DNA from 2 places in the Bacillus sp. PK6-025 genome. Region 2 is predicted to be linked to the other one. Evidence: predicted binding sites of a transcription regulator. Region 2 holds the regulator's gene; the other holds the start of a gene.
The links. Region 2 encodes Rex, which represses fermentation and respiration genes when NADH is low (regulators of the CRP and FNR family bind a similar motif). Its sites were predicted from a motif close to TTGTGAAATATTTCACAA; they were not measured.
Positions count from the first base shown of each region.

Region 1: a site for Rex is predicted at 6,344-6,361, ahead of M1D67_RS21090 (cytochrome ubiquinol oxidase subunit I). Genes of this name have one in related genera too.

Region 1 is NZ_CP096509.1:4,116,991-4,126,245, reverse strand. Features, by position in the region: gene aspA (aspartate ammonia-lyase) at 1-1,340, shown strand, start outside; gene nhaC (Na+/H+ antiporter NhaC) at 1,583-2,980, shown strand; gene M1D67_RS21105 (NAD-dependent malic enzyme) at 3,015-4,346, shown strand; gene M1D67_RS21100 (DUF1259 domain-containing protein) at 4,364-4,753, opposite strand; gene M1D67_RS21095 (formate/nitrite transporter family protein) at 4,838-5,626, opposite strand; gene M1D67_RS21090 (cytochrome ubiquinol oxidase subunit I) at 6,418-7,824, shown strand; gene cydB (cytochrome d ubiquinol oxidase subunit II) at 7,811-8,827, shown strand; gene cydD (thiol reductant ABC exporter subunit CydD) at 8,827-9,255, shown strand, end outside.
Region 2 is NZ_CP096509.1:638,671-647,925, forward strand. Features, by position in the region: gene thiL (thiamine-phosphate kinase) at 1-732, shown strand, start outside; gene tsaE (tRNA (adenosine(37)-N6)-threonylcarbamoyltransferase complex ATPase subunit type 1 TsaE) at 750-1,226, shown strand; gene tsaB (tRNA (adenosine(37)-N6)-threonylcarbamoyltransferase complex dimerization subunit type 1 TsaB) at 1,207-1,896, shown strand; gene rimI (ribosomal protein S18-alanine N-acetyltransferase) at 1,909-2,367, shown strand; gene tsaD (tRNA (adenosine(37)-N6)-threonylcarbamoyltransferase complex transferase subunit TsaD) at 2,357-3,382, shown strand; gene M1D67_RS03250 (ABC-F family ATP-binding cassette domain-containing protein) at 3,622-5,547, opposite strand; gene moaC (cyclic pyranopterin monophosphate synthase MoaC) at 5,693-6,199, shown strand; gene M1D67_RS03260 (redox-sensing transcriptional repressor Rex) at 6,203-6,847, shown strand; gene M1D67_RS03265 (twin-arginine translocase TatA/TatE family subunit) at 6,886-7,059, shown strand; gene tatC (twin-arginine translocase subunit TatC) at 7,066-7,842, shown strand; gene M1D67_RS03275 (YdiK family protein) at 7,887-8,078, opposite strand; gene M1D67_RS03280 (CPBP family intramembrane glutamic endopeptidase) at 8,078-8,812, opposite strand; gene groES (co-chaperone GroES) at 9,038-9,255, shown strand, end outside.

The DNA of each region.
Region 1 (9,255 bases), 900 kb from region 2:
TGCGGGCAGCGGAGAACTTTCCAATTACAGGATATAAAATCCACGAAGAAATGATCAAAGCGCTGGCAGTGGTGAAAAAAGCGGCCGCGCTTGCCAACATGGAGACAAAACGTCTTTATAAAGGCCTTGGAGATGCCATTGTCCAAGCCGCTGATGAGATCCTTGAAGGAAAGCTGCACGATCAATTCATCGTTGATCCGATTCAAGGCGGCGCAGGAACTTCAATGAATATGAACGCGAACGAAGTCATCGGAAACCGTGCACTTGAACTGCTCGGCCACAACAAAGGCGAATATATTCACCTGAGTCCGAATACGCACGTCAACATGTCTCAATCGACAAACGACGTCTTCCCGACGGCGATTCACATTTCAACGCTCCAGCAGCTGGAAAAGCTGCTGGACACAATGGAATACATGCTTGACGCGTTTAAGAAAAAAGCGCGCGACTTTGACCACGTCATTAAAATGGGCCGCACACATCTTCAAGACGCAGTGCCGATCCGCCTTGGGCAGGAATTTGAAGCTTACAGCCGCGTGATTGAACGCGACATCAAACGGATTAAACAATCGCGTCAGCATCTGTATGAAGTCAATATGGGCGCTACCGCGGTTGGAACGGGATTGAACGCGGATCCGCGCTATATTGAAAATGTTGTCAAGCACTTGGCTGAGATCAGCGGTCTTCCGCTAGTCGGCGCTGACCATCTGGTGGATGCGACGCAAAATACGGACGCGTACACTGAAGTTTCGGCTGCATTAAAAGTATGCATGATGAACATGTCGAAAATCGCCAACGACCTTCGGTTGATGGCATCAGGTCCGCGTGCAGGACTTGCTGAGATTTCTCTTCCGGCAAGACAGCCGGGTTCATCCATCATGCCGGGGAAAGTCAATCCGGTTATGGCCGAGCTGATCAACCAAATCGCATTCCAAGTCATCGGAAACGACAATACGATTTGTCTCGCTTCTGAAGCCGGACAGCTCGAACTGAATGTGATGGAGCCAGTGCTCGTCTTTAATCTCCTGCAGTCCATCAGCATCATGAACAACGGATTCCGTTCGTTTACCGATCACTGTGTAGCAGGAATCGAAGCGAATGAAAAACGCTTAAAGGCATATGTAGAAAAAAGCGCAGGTGTCATTACTGCGGTCAACCCGCATCTTGGCTACGAAGCAGCTGCAAGAATTGCAAGAGAAGCGATTTTAACAGGGCAATCCGTCCGCGATCTCTGTCTTCAAAACGATGTGTTGACAGAAGAGGAGCTTGATCTGATTTTGAATCCTTATGAAATGACAAAACCGGGGATTGCCGGGGCTGAACTTTTAAATCGGGATTAAGCTGAAAAAACAGTACGCGAAAACACTCTGAAGCATTTTACCGGGATAGAAACACAGAGTGTTTTCGCTTTCCTTCAATAACTTTATGAAGAGAAAGGACAACAGCGGTGAAGTGGTACCGCGTCAGCCTTTTTCGTGGTATACTGTTCGTTGTTAGTTAAATTTTTAAGAAAAAATTGAAGCAGATTGCTATTTTTATGTAGCTTATTTTGAAAGCGTTTCAATAATAAGGGGGATTTAGGTTGAAAACAGCACGGTTGCCATCAATGTTGGAAATCATTTGTGTATTAGGTGCATTTTTAGCGATAGTTTGTTCATTTACAGTCAAATTTGATCTGCCGATTCAGCTGGCATTGTTTATTTCATGGTTTTTAGTGATTTTGCTCGGTCTGCGCCTGGGGCACCGGTATGAAGATTTGCAAAAATCGATTACAAACGGAATTTCAAACGGACTCGAAGCGATATTGATCCTGATTGCCGTCGGCGCTCTGATCGGTACATGGATAGCCGGCGGTGTTGTGCCGACTTTGATTTATTACGGGCTTGAGTTTATCCATCCGAGCATATTCCTGCTTGCCACGCTCATTATTTGTTCGATCACCTCTGTGGCCACAGGTACGTCTTGGGGTACTGTAGGAACGGCCGGGATCGCCATGATGGCAATCGGTGAAGGGCTGGGGCTACCGCTTCCGCTTGTAGCCGGAGCCGTGCTGTCCGGCGCCTATTTCGGAGATAAATTATCACCGCTTTCCGATAGTACAGTGCTTGCGTCATCCCTTTCAAAGGTCGAAGTGATTACCCATGTCAGAGCGATGTTGTATTTGTCGGTTCCCGCCTATTTGATCACGGCGGTGTTGTTCACCATTACCGGATTTATTTACGGTAGTAAAAATGTCGATTTGCAGAAAGTCGAATTTTTGAAAACTTCTTTGCAAAACACGTTTGATATTCATATTTGGATGCTTGCTCCGGCTGTTATCGTTATCGTTCTTTTGGCCATGAGAAAGCCGTCTGTGCCGACGATCGCGATCGGCGCACTTTTGGGGGCGATCTGGGCTGCGGTCTTCCAAGGCATGAATTTTGCGGATGCACTTGGCACGGCATACAACGGCTTTTCCATCGACACCGGGATCAAATTTATGGACGAGCTCTTAAACCGCGGAGGAATTCAAGGCATGCTCGGTTCGGTCGTCGTTATCATTCTCGGTCTGGGCTTTGGCGGCCTTTTGGAGCACTTAGGCGTTCTAAAAGTGATCGTGTCCAAATTCCAGCAAAAGCTGACTTCTGCCGGCAACGTCACATTCTCGACGATTATCGTCGCTTTCCTGGCGAATGTGTTCGGCTGCGCGATGTACGTCTCGCTCATTTTAACACCGAAAATTATGGAGAAAAGCTATGACAAGCTCGGAATTGACCGGAGGGTGCTCTCCAGAAACGCGGAAGTCGGCGGTACGATGACGTCAGGCATGGTGCCGTGGTCAGACAACGGTATATATATGGCGGGGATTCTCGGCGTGTCAACCTTCTCTTATCTGCCGTTCATGTGGCTGAGCTTTGTTTCAATCGGCCTTGCGATTTTGTACGGATACACAGGTAAATTTATTTGGTACACCGATAAAAAAGACTCGCCGGTTCAGTAGCCGATTTTAAAACAATTGATGGAGGTATTCTGTTATGAATGGCAACAATATTATTCGGAATTTGATGCTGGAAATCCCTTCAGCACCAGGAAACCTTGGAAAGGTGACAACGGCGATCGGCCTTGCCGGCGGTGATATCGGAGAGGTTGAAACGATCAAGGTGGGGCCGAATTATACGATGCGGAACATTACGGTTCAAGTTGAGCATGAAGAACAGCTTACCGAGATCCTTGAAGTGATCCGCAACTTAAAAGAAGGCATCCATCTTCATACCGTTTCAGACGACGTACTGGCTGCCCATGAAGGCGGCAAAATCCGCGTGAAAAGCAAGATGCCGATTCGCTCGCTCGCTGATCTGCGGCGGGTGTATACGCCGGGTGTCGCGAATGTGTGCGAGCTTATTAAAGAAGAGCCGCAAAAAGCGAATATCTATACAGGCATCGGCAATTCGGTTGCAATTGTAACGGACGGTACGGCCATCCTAGGCTTGGGAGACATTGGGCCTGTGGCGGGAATGCCTGTTATGGAAGGGAAGGCCGCGCTTTTCGACCAGCTTGCAGACATCAGCGGAGTTCCGATTCTGCTTGATACGAATGATCCTGACGAAATCGTGCGGACGGTTAAAAACATTGCGCCCGGATTTAGCGGTATTTTGCTTGAAGACATCGGTTCACCGCATTGTTTTGAAATCGAAGAGCGCCTGAAAAACGACCTGAATATTCCGGTCATGCATGACGACCAGCACGGTACTGCGGTGGTGACACTGGCGGCCGCCATTTCAGCCGCCAAGAGTGCAGGGGTCGATCTGAAGCAGGCCCATGTCGGCCAAATCGGCCTGGGTGCGGCAGGGGTCGCGATCTGCAGAATGTTTATGGCATATGGGGTAAAACGTGTCATCGGAACGGATAAATCGCTTGAGGCGATGGCGCGTTTAGAGAACTATGGCGGCCATGCGGCTGAAAGCATCGAAGAATTGATGGAAAGCTGCGATATCATCGTCGCGACAACCGGCGTTCCGGGATTGATCAATAAGAAATGGGTTCGGGAAGGCCAGGTGATTTTGGCTCTGTCCAATCCGAAGCCGGAGATTGAGCCTGAGGATGCGCTCGAGGCCGGGGCAGCCTACGCTGCGGATGGACGGTCTGTCAACAATGTGCTGGGGTTCCCCGGTATTTTCAGGGGCGTGTTAAATGCCGGAGCGGAATCGATCAGCCACCCGATGCTGGTCGCGGCCGCCGAAGCGATCGCATCCTGCACAAAACAAGGCGATCTTGTGCCTGATCCGCTGAATCCTGATGTTCACGAGATTGTGGCCAAAGCAGTCGAAAGGGTCGCACTTTCAGAAATGGGAAAAATGAACGGATAAAGAAAACAGCTGCTGCTTTATCGCAATACGGATAAAGCGGCAGCTGTTTTTCTTGCGAATGTTAACGGCGGTTCTACAGATTGAAAATGAATATATAAAATATTCGGTTTTGTAAAAATCCAATGATTGTGGAGAGCGCTGATGATGATGCCTTGATCGACAAGCTTTTTTGTAAACAACGGAATTTCTTCAGGCAAAATGGCAACTTCGGCCATATTCAAGGCGATTCCGTTTTGATCGAGCGACTCGAACATGACTTCTTCCATGCCGACTCCACGGCTTGGCCTTCCTTGAATCGTGACGCGCAAATTCCGTTTGATGCTGACAGAACAGACACCGTGTTCAATGTGCGGCTCCCCATTTAAAATATGTCCAAACTGCTGGCAAAGCGAATGAAAACTTTGCATCTGCTGAACCTCCATTTTTAAAGTTACCACGATTTTATGAAGGGAACCCGCATATTTAGAATCCTTTAAAAATGGACAATCTTTTTATTTGATGATTTCTTCACCGCCCGGCTTGTTTGCATAGTGGTACATGAAGCCCATCATAAACGCGCCTCCGATCAGGTTCCCGAGGGTTACCGGAATCAAGTTATGGATTGCGCCTGCAATCGAAATCGTATCCGGATGCTCGGTGACCAGAGAGACGGCAAAAGTGGCCATGTTCGCGATGCTGTGTTCATAACCGGAAATAAAGAAAGTAAAAACAAACAGCATCATAGAGAACATTTTCGCTCCGTCTCCTTTTTGCGCCATCGGAACAAAGAACGCAAGGCAGACTAGCCAGTTACACAAAATCGCTTTGAAAAACAATTCGGTCACCGGTGTATTCATTTTATGCTCCGCCACGCTAAGTATAAAGCCGGTGGAAGAAGGATCCTTAAATAAACCGGTCGCAAAGATGAGGCCTGCGAAAAACACGGCGCCCATTAAATTTCCTGCATAGCTGAACATCCACAGCTTGATAACAGCGGGCCAACGCATTTTTTTACGAAGCGCAGCCAATGTATAATAAAATGTATTTCCCGTAAATAAATCTCCTCCGCCATAGACGATCAGAATAATGGCGCCCCCGAATGTGATTGCTGCAATTGGATATGTGAACGGAGAATGTTCAACATAAAATAGATTCCCCGTTTTAAACGCTACAATGACTCCGAACCCGATAAACATACTGGCCAGCATAGCTCGTAAAAGATAACGAAGCGGGCTTTGCATAAAAATGCTTTGCTTTTTTAAGGCAAGCTCTTCGACTAGAACAAGTGATTTTGATTCCATGTTTTCCACCACCATCAAGTGTTTACTTAAGAAGTATCTATCATAAATACAACCTAAGTATAGCAGGATATTGTGAAACATTTCACAAATTTTGTGTATTTTGTTTGAACAAATGTATGGTTCGATTTTCATAGAATAAACAAGGTATCGTTATTGTTTATTTTTAAGTAATAAATATTCCATCCATTCGTAAAAGCCTGAGGGAGCGATGTTTCAAAGATAGCTCGACAGGGAGGGATACGGCAGCAAGCAGGTTAAATGCGCAGTGCAATCAGCTGGTGCTGTATGAAAGCATAGATGAAGGACGTGCGCAAAAGGCTGAGGGAAAATTTCACAGATTGGACAAAATAGCAGGACTTTCCGTCAGGCGTTTTCAAGCTGAAGGAAAGCGCCGAATTTGTTTGATTGCATATAACGGTATTCTTTTGATCCGCAAGGCTTTGCGCAGAGAATCGCAACCGTTGAATGACAAAATGCTCCGCGGGAATGAGGGGCATTTTTCTCATGCTGATTTAGTTCTTGTTAACCACCGCGTCACAAAATATCTATAATTTCTTCGGATAATTGTCACAATGACATCCATAAATTAGGGAATATGTACTTTATTTAAGAAGGAATTCGCGGTAAAGTACAGGTATAAATAACCATCCGGATAATATCGGAACATCAATGCGGGCCAAGGTCACCCTTTTGTCTGTGATCATATTCATAAGATTCATGTGAAACTTTGAGCAAGGGTGATGCCCATTCGGCAACGGTCCGGCTAGAACAAAGAGGAGGAGACTGGAACAGTGGACGAACTCATTTTGGCAAGATTTCAATTTGCTTCAACAACGATCTTTCACTTTATTTTTGTGCCGATGTCAATCGGGCTTGTCTTTATGGTTGCTTTAATGGAAACTCTATACGTCGTAAAGAAAAAAGACATTTACAGAACGATGGCTAAATTTTGGGGGCACTTATTTTTAATTAATTTTGCAGTCGGTGTGGTCACCGGGATTCTACAGGAATTTCAGTTCGGAATGAACTGGTCGGAGTACTCCCGCTTTGTCGGTGATGTATTCGGCGCTCCGCTCGCGGTGGAGGCGCTGCTTGCTTTCTTTATGGAATCGACGTTTATCGGTTTGTGGATATTTGGCTGGGATCGGCTTCCGAAGAAGATCCATTTGCTGTCCATCTGGCTTGTTTCGCTTGGAACGATCATGTCGGCGTTTTGGATTTTAGCGGCCAACTCGTTTATGCAGGAGCCTGTCGGATTCGCGATCAAAAACGGCCGCGCGGAAATGACCGATTTCTTTGCGATTATTAAAAACCCGCAGCTATGGGTTGAATTTCCGCACGTCATTTTCGGTGCGCTTGCCACCGGAGCGTTTTTCATTGCCGGTGTCAGCGCGTATAAAATGCTGAAAAAACAGGAATTGCTCTTTTTTAAAAAATCCTTTCAAATCGCGATGATTGTGGCGCTTGTTTCCGGCATCGGCGTAGCGTTCAGCGGACATGAGCAGGCCCAGCATCTGATGAAGAGCCAGCCGATGAAAATGGCTGCCAGCGAAGCGCTTTGGGATGACAGCGGCGATCCTGCAGCTTGGACGGTGCTTGCGAACATTGACGCGGACAAGCAGGAAAACAAATCAGAGCTCAGCATCCCGTATGCGCTCAGCTATTTGGCTTATAAACAATTCAGCGGCAATGTGCCCGGAATGAAGACGCTGCAAAAGCAATATGAAGAAAAATACGGAGAAGGAAATTATATTCCGCCGGTGAAAACGACGTTCTGGAGCTTCAGAATCATGGCCGGTTCAGGACTTTTAATGATCGTTGCCGCTTTGACTGGCCTCTATCTCAGCTTCCGTAAAAGACTTGAAACAAGCAAATGGTTTTTGCGGACGATGGTGGCTTTAATCGCCTTTCCATTCATTGCAAATACGGCGGGGTGGATCATGACTGAAATCGGACGCCAGCCGTGGACGGTGTTCGGTATTTTGACAACGGCGCAGTCCGTGTCGCCGAACGTATCAGCGGGAATGCTGCTGTTTTCCGTCATCGCGTTTACAGCGATTTATCTTGTACTGGCGCTCGTTCTTGTCTACTTGTTTGTGCGGGAGATTAAAAAAGGGGCTGCACACCATGACCACCATCATGATGATTCCGTATCGACAGACCCGTTTGATCAGGAGGTTTACCATGGTATCTCTTAATGAACTTTGGTTTATATTAGTCGCTGTGCTGTTCATCGGTTTTTTCTTTCTTGAAGGTTTTGATTTCGGCGTCGGAATGGCGACCCGGTTTCTCGGACGCAACGAGCTTGAACGGAGGGTGATGATCAATACGATCGGCCCTTTCTGGGATGCCAATGAAGTCTGGCTGCTGACTGGGGGAGGCGCGATTTTCGCGGCTTTTCCAAGCTGGTATGCCACGATGTTCAGCGGATATTACATTCCGTTTGTCTTTGTTCTTCTTGCATTGATCGGACGCGGAGTCGCGTTTGAATTTAGAGGGAAAGTCGAAACCGCAAAATGGAAGAAAACATGGGATTGGGTCGTATTCTTCGGCAGCATTCTGCCCCCGTTTTTGTTCGGTGTTTTATTTACCAGTATTTTGCGCGGTATGCCGATTGATGCCGATATGAATCTGCACGCCGGTTTTACTGACTATGTGAACGTCTATTCCGTAACAGGGGGAGTCACCGTTACGCTTCTCTGCCTGCTGCACGGCCTGATCTTTATTACGTTGAGAACGGAAGACGATTTGCGCGACCGGGCAAGACAGCTGGCTAAAAAAGTCGTATTCGCCGTTTTGGCGGCGCTTGTTGCCTTTGTTGCTTTATCCATTTTTGAAACGGACTTGTTCACGGGCAGGGGACATGTGACGATACCTCTTGCGGCTCTTATTGTCGTTTGTTATGTGCTGTCGATCGTATTTATGAAACAAAAACGCGACGGCTGGACATTTGCTATGACAGGGGCTGGGATCGCCCTCACAGTGGCGACGATTTTCACTGCGCTGTTCCCGCGCGTCATGATCAGCTCGGTCAAAAGCGCATATGATTTAACGGTTTATAATGCTTCATCAGGAGACTATTCTTTAAAAGTGATGACGATCGTCGCGCTGTCACTGCTTCCGTTCGTGCTGGGCTATCAGATCTGGAGCTACTATGTTTTTCGAAAACGGGTCAGCAGTAAGGAGCCAATGATTTATTAATGGGAAAAGATCTTTTGCAATATAAAGGAATGAAGCGAATTCTTGCAGCACTCACCGTACTGACATGCATGCAGGGCGCAGCTATTATCATGCAGGCCGAATGGCTTGCTGAAGCGGTGACCCGCCTTTTTAACGGCGAGCGGGTCGGTTCGCTTGTTCCGCTGATCATCTTATTTACCGCCGCTTTTTTATTCCGCCATGCCGTGACCCTTGTCAGGCAAAGGCTGATTTTTGATTATGCCGCCAAGACAGGGGCCGACCTGCGGAAAAAGTTTTTGGAGAAGCTTTTCCAATCCGGCCCCGGACTGGCGAGAAAAGAAGGAACAGGTCACGTCGTCACACTCGCGATGGAAGGAATTGCGCAGTTTCGCCGCTATTTGGAGCTGTTTTTGCCAAAAATGATCAGCATGGCTGTTATACCGCCGGCG
Region 2 (9,255 bases):
AAGTATTATCTTGTGTCCATTGCTGTTCCTTCCGGCTGGCACGCGGTGGATATTGAAGCCATGTATGAAGAAATGAATAAACTGGCGACACTATATCAAATGGACTTAATCGGCGGTGACACCGTATCTGCCAACGGGCCGCTCGTTTTGACCGTAACAGTAATCGGCGAGATTGAAAAGGGCAGAACTTGTTTAAGAAGCCATGCCGAACCCGGGGATGTCGTTTTTGTGACGGGAGAACTTGGCTCATCTGCTGCCGGTCTGGCTTTTATATTGGGCCAAGCAGAGATGAAAGACGAGAAGCAGTCTCAATATTTTATAGAGCGGCACAAGAGGCCTTTGCCGAGGGTTGAGGCAGGTTTGCTCTGTTCAGGCTATCATCATGTGGCACTTAATGATATCAGCGACGGGCTTGCCAGCGAATTAAATGAAATTGCCGAAGCGAGCCGTGTTTCCATTGACATATATAAAGAGATGATTCCGGTCCATTCGGATTTACATACACTGAACACAAAATGGGAAGAGTGGGTCCTTTTCGGCGGCGAGGATTTTGAACTCGTCGGTACGATTTCTAATGATCAATGGGAACGTTTTAGTCAGGAATGCTCTGAACGTCATGTGCCGGTTTATCAAATCGGCCGCGTCACACAACAAGGGCAGGCGGACGTGTTTTATCATAATGGACAGGACCGCGTTCTTCTCGAAAAAAAAGGATATAACCATTTTAAATAAGACAGGTGACAAGTAAAGTGAAAACGTTAGAGTGGAAAACGACAGAGCCTGAAGAGACAAAAAACATTGCCAGACTGGCAGCAAAGTATGTTCTGCCCGGTGATGTCATCACATTGGAGGGCGACCTTGGAGCAGGCAAAACGACTTTTACAAAAGGATTTGCCGAAGGGCTCGGAATCAAGCGGGTTGTCAGCAGCCCGACTTTTACCATTATCAAAGAATACCGGGACGGCTCTCTTCCGCTGTTTCATATGGATGTTTACAGAATGGAAGATGAAACGGAAGATCTCGGATTAGATGAATATTTTGAGGGAGACGGCGTCTGCCTTGTGGAATGGGCGCATTTGATTGAGGAGCAGCTTCCGAAAGAGCTCCTAGAGGTGGTCATTAAGCGGCTTGGCGATGATGAACGAAAGCTGACCTTTACCCCTAAAGGCAGCCGCTACGAAAATCTTTGCGAGGAGATCAGCAAACATGACGATACTTGCGATTGATACATCCAATTTAACGCTCGGCGTGGCATTAGTTAAAGACGGAAAAGTGATAGCCGAGCATATATCCCACTTAAAGAAAAACCATTCAGTCAGAGCTATGCCGGCGATCGACGAACTCCTTAAAGAGTGCGGTTTAGAGCCGAATGACCTGACCCAAATTGCAGTTGCCAAAGGTCCGGGTTCATATACAGGCGTGCGGATCGGTGTTACGATTGCCAAAACGCTTGCATGGTCATTAAATATTCCGATTAAAACCGTTTCAAGCCTTGAAGTGCTGGCGGCAAACGGCCGTTTTTTCCAAGGCTTGATTTGTCCGTTGTTTGATGCCAGACGCGGTCAGGTTTATACGGGACTATACCAGTATAGGGACGGCAAACTGCATGGCTTGGAAGAGGACCAAAACATTCTGCTTGAGGATTGGCTTAAAAAACTGAAAGCCATGGATCAGCAAGTCCTTTTCATAGGAAGTGACACAGAGATTCATCAGGAGATGATCGAACAGATTCTCGGTGAACAAGCGGTCATTTCTGGCCCTGCCCTGCAGCTTCCACGACCTTCAGAATTGGCTTTAATCGGAGAACTTAAAGAGGCCGAGCCTGTGCACAGCGTTGTTCCAAACTATATTCGTCTGGCCGAAGCCGAGGCCGTCTGGCTTGAAAAACAAAAGTAAACGGGTGAAGCCATGAACACGCAAATGGTCATACGCGATATGAATCCAAAAGATTTGGACCAGGTTTTTGAAATTGAAAAAAGCTCTTTTTCTTCTCCGTGGAAAAAAGAATCTTTTCATCATGAGCTTTTTCACAATATGTATGCTCATTACCTCGTTCTCGAAGTTGAGGAGCAAGTTGTCGGCTACTGCGGGATTTGGATCGTCATGGATGATGCCCAGATCACCAACATTGCCGTTTCACCTGCATATCGGGGCCGCCGTTTAGGAGAAGCTCTTTTGAAAGCCGCGATGAAGCTTTGCCGGATGAAAAAGGCGGCTCAGCTTTCTTTAGAGGTAAGGGTATCGAATCATATTGCACAAAGCTTATACAAAAAGCTCGGCTTTGAGCCGGGAGGAATTCGTAAAAATTATTATACCGATAATGGGGAAGATGCATTATTAATGTGGGTGAGACTAAATGAATCATAAAAAAGATCTGTATGTATTAGGAATCGAAACAAGCTGTGATGAGACGGCCGCCGCGATTGTCAAAAACGGAACGGATATCATTTCAAATGTCGTAGCGTCGCAAATCGAGAGTCATAAACGGTTTGGCGGCGTTGTTCCCGAGATCGCATCAAGGCATCACGTGGAACAGATGACGATCGTGCTTGAGGAAGCCTTTGCACAAGCGGACATGACATTTGATGACATTGATGCCATCGCAGTAACGGAAGGACCGGGGCTTGTCGGCGCTTTATTGATCGGCGTGAATGCCGCGAAAGCGCTCAGTTTTGCCCGGGGCATACCGCTCGTAGGCGTCCATCACATTGCCGGTCACATCTATGCCAACAGACTTGTTCAGGACATTCAATTTCCGGCGATTGCCCTTGTCGTCTCAGGCGGCCACACCGAACTCGTGTATATGAAAGAGCACGGCTCATTTGAAGTCATCGGAGAGACGCTCGACGATGCGGCAGGCGAAGCCTATGACAAAGTGGCGAGAACGATGGGGCTTCCTTATCCGGGAGGACCTCACATTGACAAACTTGCGCAAAAAGGCGAGGCAAATGTGCCGCTACCGCGCGCATGGCTTGAAGAAGGCTCTTATCATTTCAGCTTCAGCGGATTGAAATCTGCAGTCATCAACACGCTTCACAACGCTTCACAAAAAGGTGAAACGATAGCTCCGGAAGATTTGTCAGCCAGCTTTCAGGAAAGCGTCATTGATGTCCTTGTCACAAAAACGGAACGCGCTGCGAAAGCTTATGGCGTCAAACAGGTGCTGCTTGCCGGAGGAGTTGCTGCAAACAAAGGGTTGAGAGCGGCGATTGAAAAAACGTTCAGCAGCCATCCGGAGATTGAGCTTTTGATCCCGCCGCTTTCGCTGTGTACGGACAATGCCGCGATGATTGCCGCCGCAGGTACGGTTGCTTTTGAAAAAGGAATCAGAGGAAAATATGATATGAACGGTCAGCCTGGCTTAGATCTGACGTCTTATTAAAACCTCACGCTCTGTGAGGTTTTTTTGCCCGGGAATAGTTATTAACAGGTTATTAACATATATCCACAGTCTTGTGTATAATGTTAAAAACCTTAATTTACAGACCTTTTTTACCTGTTAATAATGTGTATAAATATTATGTTTTTTGTGGATATTGTGGGTAAATCGCTTTCTTTCTTTTAAATAAAGGATTTTAATTGTGGACAAAAAAACCGCTCCGGCTTGGAGCGGTTCATCCTTTATTCATTTGTAGAGAGTGTTTCCCATTCTGTTAACAGTTGTTCAAGCTCCTCATTCAGCCGTTCATTTTCAGAGTGGATTTCCTGGACCTTCTCATGGTCTTGGAAGACGGCGGGGTCACACAGGAGCTCCTCATTTTTTTCGATCTGTTCTTCAATGTCCGTAATTCTTGTTTCGATTTCTTCAATCCTTCGCTGCCGCTGGCGTTCTTTTCTTTTCAGCTCTTTTTCTTCCTCATAGCTCTTTTTTGCGCCAGGTTTTTCGGAAGCGTTTTTCTGATGCTCTTCCGTCTGTTTTTCTAGTTCTTTCAGTTCAAGCTGCTGCGCTTTTTTTTCTGTGTAATAATCGTAGTCGCCTAAATATTCTTCTGCTTTGTCGCGGGAAAGCTCCAGTACTTTTGTCGCGATCCGGTTGATAAAATAGCGGTCATGGGACACAAATAATATCGTTCCCGGGTAATCGATCAAAGCGTTCTCCAAGACTTCCTTGCTGTCCAGGTCGAGATGGTTTGTCGGCTCATCAAGAATAAGGAAGTTCGCTTTTTGGAGCATCAGCTTGGCGAGGGCAAGCCTTGCTTTTTCGCCGCCGCTTAACGCGTGTATAGGTTTTAATACGTCTTCTCCCGAAAACAGGAAGTTGCCGAGGCAGGTCCGGATATCCTTTTCATTCATTTCCGGATAATCGTCCCAAAGCTCGTCAAGCACGCGTTTTGACGACGTCAATTCAGCCTGTTCCTGGTCATAGTAGCCGATTGAGACATGGGAGCCTGTCGCGATTGTTCCCGATACCGGCTGCAGCTTTTGAATCAATGCTTTTAAAAGGGTTGACTTGCCGATTCCGTTCGGTCCGACCAGTGCAACGCTTTCCCCGCGGGTGATGTGAAAGTTCAATGAACGGAGAAGCGGGGGCTGCTCCTGATAGCTTACTGTCAAGCCTTCCACCCGCAGTACATCGTTTCCGCTTTGCCTTGTAATTTCAAAGCGGAAAGACGCCGACTTTTCATCTCCGAGCGGTTTGTCCATGATCTCCATCCGTTCAAGCTGCTTTCGTCTGCTCTGCGCCCGTTTCGTCGTCGAAGCTCTAGCCAGATTCCGGTCGACGAACTCCTGCAGCTTGGTGATTTCGTCCTGCTGCTTTTCATAAAGCTTTGTTTCCTTTTCCAGCTGTTCGGCTTTTAATTGGAGATAAGAGCTGTAGTTCCCGGTATATTTTTTGCTTTGGGACCGGCTGATCTCGTAAACTTGGGTAACCACTTTGTCAAGAAAGTACCTGTCATGGGAAACGATTAAAATCGCTCCGCTGTAATTTTGCAAATATTGTTCAAGCCATGTCAGGGTATCGATATCCAAGTGGTTTGTCGGTTCGTCCAAAATGAGGAGGTCGGGTTTTGTCAAAAGCATTTTTCCGAGGGCAAGCCTTGTTTTTTGACCTCCGCTTAAGTCCTGGACGCGGACGGAGTCGTCAAATCCCGCAAAGCCGAGCCCGTGCATGACGGATCTGACCTCTGCCTCATATTGGTAGCCGCCTTTGTCCTTGAACTCCTGCTGAAGCCTGTCATACGTCTTCATCAATGATTCAAGCATGTCCGGTCCGGCCTGCGCCATCTTTTCCTCGATCGCGCGCATTTCTTGTTCCATTTTTTTCAGAAAATCAAATACCGACAGCAATTCCTCTTTGAGCGTCAGCTTGGAATCGAGGCCGGAATGCTGGTCAAGGTAGCCCATCGTCAAATCTTTCGGCTTGATGATGTCCCCCTTTTCATATGAAAGTTTTCCTGCGATAATCTTTAGAAGAGTCGATTTTCCGGCGCCGTTGCGTCCGACGATCGCAATCCGGTCCCGAGATCTGACTTCGAGTTTTATATTCGTTAAAATCGTATCGGCTCCAAACGATTTTGAAAGTTGGTTCACTTGTAAAATCATCATGATCTTTCACCTCTTGTCTGCTATTTTAAGTGTAGCCTATCACTGCGCAGTCAGCAAACATTAAGTGAAGTCTGGAAGATTTTAGCCAAAGAAAAAGACAGAATGAAAAAAATAGTGTATGATCGTTATAAGGAGAGTTCAGAACATGAATGAGTTTACACATTTTAATGAACAAGGCAGAGCCAAGATGGTTGATATAAGCGAAAAGGAAGCTTCAGTACGCACAGCTGCGGCTGTTTCAAGCGTGTCTATGAATCGAACAGTACATGAAAAAATCAAAAACCGGGAAATCGGAAAAGGCGATGTATTGTCGGTGGCGCAAGTGGCCGGAATCATGGCCGCAAAACAGACATCCGCCATCATCCCGATGTGCCATCCGATCGCTCTGAAAGGAGTCGACATCGCCTTTCGCTGGGAGGAGAAAGAACAGAAGAGCATCCTGCATATTCAATCTAAAGTGAAGACCAAAGGGAGCACAGGTGTGGAAATGGAAGCGTTAACTTCGGCCTCCGTATGTGCGCTGACCGTATATGACATGTGCAAAGCGGCGGATAAGGGAATGGTGATAGGACCGACCTTTCTTCTCGAAAAGACAGGCGGGAAAAACGGTGACTATAAAAGGGAAAAAGCTGATGTAGACATGGAGGATTAGTTTATGAACATGGATCATTCAAAAATTCCGCAAGCGACAGCGAAACGGTTGCCATTATATTATCGTTTTTTAAAAAACCTTCATGCATCCGGAAAACAGCGTGTATCTTCCGCTGAGCTGAGCGATGCCGTCAAAGTCGATTCTGCGACCATCCGCAGGGACTTCTCGTACTTCGGCGCGCTCGGAAAAAAAGGATACGGCTACAATGTCAATTATTTGCTGTCCTTTTTCAGAAAGACGCTTGATCAGGATGAAATGACGAACGTAACGCTCATTGGCGTGGGGAATTTGGGGACAGCCTTTCTCCATTACAATTTTATCAAAAATAATAATACAAAAATCGCCATGGCGTTTGACATCAATGAGGAAAAAATCGGAACCGAGGTCGGCGGTGTTCCCGTCTATGATCTGAATAGACTTGAAGAGCATATGACGGATGATATCCCCGTCGCCATTTTGACGGTACCGGCTCAAGCCGCACAGTCGATTACAGACAGGCTGGTGGAGCTTGGCATTAAAGGCATTCTTAATTTCACGCCGGCCCGCTTGAATGTGCCGGAACACATTCGCATTCATCATATAGATTTGGCGGTTGAACTTCAGTCGCTGGTGTATTTCATGAAACATTATTCAATGCAGGAAAAGTAAAACGGAAAACGAAAAATAAAGGAAAGGGGGCAGGCTTTATGCCAATCGGTCCTGGAAGCTTTATTTTAATTGTCGTGGTGGCGCTTCTGATATTCGGCCCGAAAAAACTTCCCGAGCTGGGAAGAGCAGCGGGAAACACGCTGAGGGAGTTTAAGAATGCGACAAAAGGTTTGGCTGACGACGATTCCGATAAAAAGAAAGAAGATCAGTAGGATAGGATGACATTTATGAAGGAAAGAGAAATGTCGCTGATAGAACATATCACAGAACTACGCAGACGGCTTGTGATCACTTTTTTCTTTTTTGTTTTATTTGTTGTGGCAGGCTTTTTATTGGCAAAGCCGCTGATTATCTATCTGCAGCAGACGGATGAAGCGAAGCTGCTGACGCTCAACGCGTTCAAGCTGACCGATCCTTTATTTGTGTACGTGCAGTTCGCTTTCATCATCGGCGCCGTCTTGACTTCGCCGCTTGTTTTATACCAGCTGTGGGCTTTCATTAGCCCGGGGCTGTATGAAAAAGAACGAAAAGTGACGCTCAGCTATATTCCGATATCGATTATTCTTTTTTTAGGCGGCATTGCCTTTTCTTACTTTATTTTATTTCCGTTTGTCGTGGACTTTATGACGAGAGTCTCAGATGATCTGAATGTCAACCAGGTCATCGGAATACACGAATATTTTCAGTTTCTGCTTCAGTTGACGCTTCCTTTTGGCTTATTGTTTCAGATGCCTGTGGTCATCATGTTTATCACAAGGCTCGGCCTCGTGACGCCGATGTTTTTGGCGAAAATCAGAAAATACGCATATTTTGTGTTGTTCGTCATCGCGGCCCTCATTACACCGCCTGAGCTTTTGTCGCATTTAATGGTCTCAGTGCCATTGCTCATTCTTTATGAAATCAGTATCGTGATTTCAAGAATATCCTACAGGCAGGCGCAAAAAACAATGATTCAAGAGGAAAATCAAGCGTTTTTGAACGACCATACTAAATAAGAGCCATTCTTTTTCAGAATGGCTCTTTTCCTTCACAAAAAAGGCTATTGATCTTTTCGTTTCATCTTGCCGGCCAGGGCGAACATTTTAAAGGAAATGCTGATATTATAGGCTGCGAAAAGCATCAGCAGGATCGTGTAAAAAGACCACATGCTTCCGGGCGAGGTTGCCGCCAGATATGTAAACAGCACACCCGTTAATAAATAAATCGCTCCCCAGAATTTAGGGCTTCTCATCATAGAAATCCTCCAATAATCATTTGCATTTTCTCGACGTGTTTCAAATATTCTTCAATAGGCTCCCGGAATGTCTGCAGTAAGACGACGAGCGTATTCATGGCGACATGGGCGAAAATAGGCACGATAATCCGGTTGGTTCTGACATATAAAAAGGAGAATGTGAATCCCATTGCTGTATAAATGAGCAGATGGCTGAAATCCAAATGGACGACCGAGAAGAGCACCGAACTGAACAAAGCGGCAATGAAAAAATTCGTTTTCTCATAGATTGCACCGAAAATGATCTTTCTGAAAATGATTTCTTCAAGAATCGGTCCGAATACAGAAGAGACAAACACCATCAGCGGCAATGCGGTGATGATTTCCATGATCCGCTGCGTATTTTCCGATTCCGGGTTGACCCCGAACAAGTACATTTCGATCGAAGCGGCAATTGACTGCGAAAACAAAGCGAGAAAAACGCCGGCAACCGCCCATCCGATTGACGCTCCAACCGATGCTTTCGGGCGGTTGCGAAGCGTCGTCTTCGGCACCGTCCGCAAAATCAGCAGCACGATAACGAGACAGAGGGTAAACGCGATGACAGACCAGACGCCTGTCAATGTAAGCTGGGCTTCAGCCTTTGGCTGTCCTTTGCCCACTCCCAAAAAGTAAAGAAGAGGCAAGCCGACAGCGGCCGACAATTGCATGAGAACGTATGCCAATATAATAAACCAGTATTGTTTTCTCAAGCTTTATGTACTCCTTTTCTAAAAATCTAATTCAGACTATGTTTATTGTAACACACTCTTTTTAAATTATAGGATGATAAGGACATGCGGAGAAATGTAAGCGCAAAAAAATTTGACCTTATCACTTGAAATTGCCTGGGAGATTCTTTATTATAAGAATTGTGTTAGCACTCACCGAGTGCGAGTGCTAAAATTACATATGAAAATATTGAGGAGGTTGTTTCATTGTTAAAGCCATTAGGTGATCGCGTTGTCATTGAGCTCGTTGAGTCTGAAGAAAAAACTGCCAGCGGAATCGTACTTCCTGACTCCGCAAAAGAAAAACCACAAGAGGGTAAAGTGGTTGCAGCCGGTTCAGGCCGTGTGTTAGAGAGCGGAGAGCGCGTTGCATTAGAAGTTAAAACAGGCGACCGCATCATCTTCTCAAAATATGCAGGTACCGA